Regions from separate parts of the Mesorhizobium sp. M0185 genome, predicted to be linked through region 1. Evidence: predicted binding sites of a transcription regulator. Region 1 holds the regulator's gene; the other holds the start of a gene.
What was found. The regulator LexA, encoded in region 1, represses DNA repair genes until DNA is damaged. The targets are predictions, from matches to a motif close to TGTTCNNNNTGTGTTCNG.
Positions count from the first base shown of each region.

Region 2: the regulator LexA is predicted to act here: its motif matches at 1,502-1,519, upstream of recA (recombinase RecA).

Region 1 covers NZ_JAMYSY010000003.1:192,303-195,786, forward strand. The annotation lists gene NKJ20_RS04090 (ComEC/Rec2 family competence protein) at 1-1,352, shown strand, start outside; gene lexA (transcriptional repressor LexA) at 1,346-2,080, opposite strand; partial or broken gene kynU (kynureninase) at 2,527-3,484, shown strand, end outside.
Region 2 covers NZ_JAMYSY010000020.1:52,315-55,798, reverse strand. The annotation lists gene NKJ20_RS17655 (TfoX/Sxy family protein) at 85-408, shown strand; gene NKJ20_RS17650 (PfkB family carbohydrate kinase) at 443-1,366, opposite strand; gene recA (recombinase RecA) at 1,644-2,741, shown strand; gene alaS (alanine--tRNA ligase) at 3,001-3,484, shown strand, end outside.

The DNA of each region.
Region 1 (3,484 bases):
GGCCGGTCAAGAAATATGCCGCGGCCGCCGCGCTTTTTTCGATTGCGGCCTACCTCGTCTTTTCCGGCATTGTCGTGGCGGCCGAACGCAGCTTCATCATGCTGGCGGTGATGCTTATCGCCGTGCTGTTCGACCGGGCCGCGCTCACCATGCGCAACCTGGCGATCTCGGCCATCGCGGTCATCCTGGTGTCGCCGCACGAGGTGGTCGGTCCGAGTTTCCAGATGTCCTTCGCCGCGACGGCGGCCCTTGTCGGCGCCTATGCAGGCTGGTCCGATTACCGCGCCGGCAGGGCCACCATGCCGCCGCCGCGGCTGTCGCCGCTACGCTTTGCCACGCGAAAGGTCCTGCTGGGCATGTGCGGTCTGGCGATGACCTCGATCATTGCAGGGAGCGCCACGGCGCTTTTCGCCATATGGCATTTCCAGCGCGTGGCGCCGCTCAGCCTGTTCGCCAATCTGGCCATCATGCCCATCGTGTCACTGGTCGTCATGCCCTTCGCCGTTCTCAGCGCGCTGGCGATGCCGTTCGGTGCGGATGGCCCTTTCCTCTATGTCATGGGCAAGGGGCTGACGGCGATGATCGCCCTGTCCGGGTGGATCTCGGAGCGCTCGCCGATCGATGCGGTCGGGCTGATTTCGCTGAGATCCGTCCTTCTGGTGACGATCGCCCTCGTCATTGCCAGCATGGCGACGACCTGGTTGCGGCTGGCGGCACTTCCTTTTGCGCTCGCCGGCTTGCTGACGACAACGCAGACACGCATACCCGACGTATTGGTCTCGGAGGACGCACGGCTGGTCGCGCTGCCGATCGGCAGCGGTGAACTCGCGGTCAACCGGGCACGCCCGAATGAGTTCACCATCGACAACTGGAAACGCGCGCTCACATCAGAGGCTATCGTCGCGCCGGAAACACCTGGACAGAACGACCCGCAATTCGACATTGCCGATCCGGCCGACCTACCGCCGGGCATGCCGTTCATTTGCACGGACGGCCTCTGCCTTGCCAGGCATCCATCCGGCGCGATCATCGCGCAAGCCAAGGACCGCGATACTGCGCGGCCAGCCTGCGCCTTTGCCAGCTTGATCGTCATCGACGACGCCACCGCCCATAACCCCTGCTACTACGACCGGCTGGTCCTCGTCGTCACCAAACGGCAACTGGCGCGCGCGGGAAGTGCCGCCGTCTACTTCGATCCACAAGCGGCAACGCGCGCCGAAATCCGTTTCGCGGTCGAAAAATCATACCGGCCCTGGCACGTGCAGCGGAAATTTTCACGCGCGGCACGGGGCCTGCCGCCATACCGCAGGGCCGACAACCCCAAAGCCGGCGCCAAGGGCGGGGCTCAGTAGCGGCGGATCAGTCCGACGAGCTTGCCCTGCACCTTGACCCTGTCTGGTCCGAAGATGCGCGTCTCGTAGGCCGGATTGGCGGCTTCCAGGGCGATCGAGGCGCCCTTGCGGCGGAACCGCTTCAGCGTCGCTTCCTCCTCGTCGACCAGTGCCACCACGATCTCACCGGGGCTCGCCGTATCGGCATTGCGGATGATCACCGTGTCGCCGTCGAAAATGCCGGCCTCGATCATCGAATCGCCTTTGACCTCGAGCGCATAATGCTCGCCGCCCATGATCATATCCGGCGGCACCGAAATCGAATGCGTCTGGTGCTGGATGGCGTCGATCGGCACACCGGCGGCGATGCGGCCCATCACCGGGATCGAAACGGCGGCGACGACATCGTCGTCATTTCCGGCTGCGGGCACGCGCGACGATGTCGGCTTGCCTTGCCGAGGACCGCCTTGCCCAAGACTGCCCTGGATGACACTCGGCGAGAACTTGCGTGCCGCATTGAGGCCGGGGGCGATCGAGTCAGGCAGGCGCAGCACCTCCAGCGCACGGGCCCGGTTGGGCAAACGGCGAATGAAGCCGCGCTCCTCCAGCGCCGTAATCAGCCGGTGGATTCCGGATTTGGAAGCCAGGTCGAGCGCTTCCTTCATCTCGTCGAAGGAAGGCGGGATACCGCTTTCCTTCAACCTTTCGTGGATGAACATAAGCAGTTCGTGTTGTTTGCGTGTCAGCATAGCGACCCCCAACAGAATCAGAAAAACAAACCCAGAACAAACACTATCTGTTCCAGTTGTGTTCCGCAACTGTTTAAAGTTTAATGAATGCGTTAAGGCTCGGGAAACAAACGACGTCCCCTACCGGCGTATCGCATTTTCACCGCCGCGAGCCTCATCGCCTTGATTCTGCTTTCGTTTGCGCCCTTCTGGCATCCTAGAAGGCGGCACTGGCATCGGCCGTCGGTCGGCAAAAGGCACGGAATTGAACCCGTATCGACTGTACGGTTTGGTCAATGCACCGTGAACGAAACGAACTCAAAACGCCAACCTCGGGTTAAGTCCCGGTTTCCACCGCCTGGTCAGGCTGCTTCTCGCCGGTGGAGCCTTGCTGCGCGCAACCAGGTAATGGAAGAACAGTCGATGCGTGTCCGGCGTTGCGTTGGATCCTGGGGAGCAGACAAATCATGACAGGAATTCCCGATCTCGTGGCCATAAAGGCGATGGATGCCGCGGATCCGCTGCGCGCGATGCGCGACCGCTTTGTGTTGCCGCAAGGAGTGATCTATCTCGACGGCAATTCGCTAGGAGCTGCTTCACGTGCCGCTTTCGATGAACTGCACAAGGCCGCGACCGAAGAATGGTCACATGATCTCATCCGCGCATGGAACACGGCCGGCTGGTTCAACATGCCGCTTGAACTTGGCGACCAGCTCGGGCGCCTGATCGGTGCCGCGGCCGGCCAGACGGTGGTCTGCGACACGACATCGGCTAACATCTACAAGCTGCTGCACGCCGCCATGGCCATGCGACCGGAGCGGCAGGTCATCGTCGCCGAGGGCGATAGTTTTCCGACGGACCTCTACATGGCCGAGGGTGTGGTTTCGACGCGAAAAGATACGCTGCTGCGCCTCTCGGGGGTCGACGCGCCGACCATCGAAGAGCTGATCGACGAACGCACCGCCGTGGTGCTGGTCAACCACGTCAACTATAAGTCGGGCGAACTGCGCGACATGCCGGCGCTGACGCGCAGGGCTCAGGAAGCCGGGGCGATGATCGTCTGGGATCTCTGCCACACCCCCGGCGCGATGCCAGTCGAGCTCGACAAGGCAAACGCCGATTTTGCCGTTGGCTGCACCTACAAATATCTGAATGGCGGCCCGGGCGCGCCTGCCTTCATCTATGCGGCTGAGCGGCATCTTTCCTACATCCAGCAGCCGCTCACCGGCTGGTGGGGCCATGCACGGCCCTTCGCCTTCGAGCCAGGCTATGCGGCCGGCACCGGCATCCGCCGGTTTCTGTGCGGCACGCAGCCGGTCCTGTCGATGCGCACGCTGAAGGGCGCGCTCGACATCTGGAACGATGTCGACATGACGGCGGTGCGCAAGAAGAGCATCGCGCTGGCGGATCTGTTCATCGAGCTTG
Region 2 (3,484 bases), on a different contig from region 1:
CTCCGACGAAAGTGATTTGCACTTTGTCAGGATGGCGCCGGTTGCGGCGATGACAAGGGGAAATCCGGGTGACATGATCGCCGCATGGACAACGAGCGCATAGAAGAGCTTTTCGAAGGCCTCGGCCCGGTCAGCATCCGCAAGCTGTTCGGCGGCAAGGGCATCTATTTCGACGGCGTCATCGTCGCCATCGTCATCCGTGGCGAATTGATGCTGAAGGCCGACGCCGAAAGCGCGCCCGATTTCGAAGCGGCCGGCTGCCGGCAATGGACCTATACCGGCTCGCGCCACGGCAAGCTCGTGTCGATGCCCTATTGGAGCGTTCCCGACAGCGCGTTCGACGATCCCGACGAGATGGCGATCTGGGCGCGTCGCGCCTACGAGGCAGGACGGCGCGCCGGCAAATAGGCTGCGTCATGCTTCGGCAATTCCGGGCCGCATTTCACGCCAGGTCCCGCGCCTCGGGCACGAGCGCCAGCGCTTCGGCAAAGCCAGCGCTGGTGAAGGCGGCACTCTCGACGACGAGCATCGCTGCGGCAATGCCTTCGCGCAGTGCCGCGCGCAGCGTCAGGCCGCGCAGCAGGGCAGCGATCGTGGCGCCTGCCAATGCGTCGCCGGCGCCGGCAGCATCGGTCCGCTTTTGCAGCGGCGGTGGCGAGATCGAGAACGCGCTCAATTCGTCGAAACCGAGCACTGGTTCGTCGCCGGCGGTGATCACGCCGCTTTTCAGCCCGGCGCGTCTCAGGCCGTCGACGATGCCTTGATCGATTTGGACGCCGGCGAGCACGCCGGCCTCGTGCCGGTTCATGAAGGCCATCGCCAGACGGTCGAGCACCGGCGTCAGCCGCGCCGCTTTGTTGGGCGAGACCGCAAGCGCAAACACCGGCTTGCCGGCGGCGAGTGCCGCCAGCCGCTCCAGCGCGGTCGACGGCAAGTTGGCGTCGCACAGCACCGCGTCGGCCGAACCGATCGCTTCCCGCACCTTGGCACGGCGGATCTGCTTGGGAAGCGCCAGCTCGTAGAGCACCATGTCGGCAAGGCCGGCGATCAGCCCGCCGTCGCTGTCGATCAGCATCGTATGGCTTGGCGTTGCTCGGTCGAGGAACACCGCCGACAGGTCGGCAACGCCGGCCTCGGTGACGGCGCGTAAAACCGTGTCGCCAAGGGCATCGCCGCCGCGCACCGAAAGCAGCGAGGCCGAGACGCCGCGTCGCACCGCACAGCGCAAGGCGTTGAAGACGGCACCGCCGACATGCTCGCGCATCGTGCCGGGGTTGGAAGCGGCCGGCACGAAGGCGCCGGCAACCCGGCCGCGCCGCTCGATATAGGCGCCGCCCACGGCCAGGATCGTCGGGGATTTGATCATGCCGTCAAAATGCCCTTTAGCTGTTGCCCGGGGGAGACTAGGTCGCCGGGCGGAACCCTGCAATCGCGGGTCCGATTCGGTTGGTGACGGCAACGGCGCCGCATGCGAGGCGAGACACATCGGAAGCAATAATTGCGAAACAAAAATAGAACAAATAGGGATATGCGTTATTTTTCAAACCCTTGGTGCTCATTGACAAATGAGAACAAATGAGGTACATTCTTTTAAGGATTGCGGGATTGTCCGGCCTCCATTGACGACCACGGGGTGATGTATCATGGCTCAGAATTCTTTGCGGCTTGTAGAGGACAAAGCGGTGGACAAATCAAAGGCTCTGGATGCGGCGCTGTCGCAAATCGAGCGTGCCTTCGGCAAGGGCTCGATCATGCGGCTCGGCGCGAACGAGCAGGTCGTCGAGATCGAAACGGTGCCGACCGGCTCGCTTGGGCTGGACATCGCGCTTGGCGTCGGCGGCCTGCCGCGCGGCCGCATCGTCGAGATCTACGGGCCGGAAAGCTCGGGCAAGACGACGCTGGCGCTGCACACGGTGGCCGAAGCCCAGAAGAAGGGCGGCATCTGCGCCTTCGTCGATGCCGAGCACGCGCTCGACCCGGTCTATGCCCGCAAGCTCGGCGTCGATCTCGAAAACCTGCTGATCTCGCAGCCCGATACCGGCGAGCAGGCGCTGGAGATCTGCGACACGCTGGTGCGCTCCGGCGCCATCGACGTGCTGGTGGTCGATTCGGTGGCGGCGTTGACGCCGCGGGCGGAAATCGAAGGCGAGATGGGCGATTCGCTGCCCGGCCTGCAGGCCCGCCTGATGAGCCAGGCACTGCGCAAGCTCACCGCCTCGATCTCGCGCTCCAACACCATGGTCATCTTCATCAACCAGATCCGCATGAAGATCGGCGTCATGTTTGGTTCGCCCGAGACGACGACCGGCGGCAATGCGTTGAAATTCTATGCCTCGGTCCGCCTCGACATCCGCCGCATCGGCTCGGTCAAGGATCGCGACGAGGTCGTCGGCAACCAGACCCGCGTCAAGGTCGTCAAGAACAAGCTGGCGCCGCCCTTCAAGGTGGTCGAGTTCGACATCATGTATGGCGAGGGCGTCTCCAAGACCGGCGAGCTGGTCGATCTCGGCGTCAAGGCGGGCGTGGTCGAAAAGTCGGGCGCCTGGTTCTCCTACAATTCGCAGCGTCTTGGCCAGGGCCGCGAAAACGCAAAACTGTTCCTGCGCGACAATCCCGACACGGCGCGCGAGATCGAGCTGGCGCTACGGCAGAATGCCGGACTGATCGCTGAGAAATTCCTTGAGAACGGCGGCTCCGAAAGCAGCGACGACGGTTTCGAGGACGACGCTGGGGTGATGTAGGGCAAGCGACGCCTCGCTGAGCCTCAGCCAGGTTTCGATTTGATGTTTTGATTTTGAGTTTGCGTAATCGATGCGTTTCGAACCGCCGGCCCAGGGCCGGCGGTTCGCGTTTGACGGCGAGGCAGACGCATTTCAAGGCGCTGGTGAACGCCGGGATTTGAGCCCATTTGGTGTTTCTGGACAGGCTGCGGTGCGACCGCTAAAAGGCCATGTCTATTTTCCGCCGGCATCCGGCGGTTCTCTCGAAAAGGCAGTATTCATGAGTGGCGTCAACGAGATCCGGTCGGCATTTCTCGACTATTTTCGCAAGGAAGGTCACGAGGTCGTCGCGTCAAGCCCGCTGGTGCCGCGCAACGACCCGACGCTGATGTTCACCAATGCCGGCATGGTGCAGTTCAAGAACGTTTTCACCGGTCTGGAGAAGCGGCCCTATTCGCGCGCCACGACCGCCCAGAAGAGTGTTCGCGCCGGCGGCAAGCACAACGACCTCGACAATGTCGGCTACACCGCGCGCCACCTGACCTTCTTCGAGATGCTCGGCAATTTCTCCTTCGGCGACTATTTCAAGGAGCGGGCCATAGAGCTTGCCTGGAACCTGATCACCAGGGAGTTCGGGCTGAAGAAGGACAAGCTGCTGGTCACCGTCTACCACACCGACGACGAGGCGGCTTCGTACTGGAAGAAGATCGCCGGCCTTTCGGACGATCGCATCATCCGCATCGCGACTTCGGACAACTTCTGGG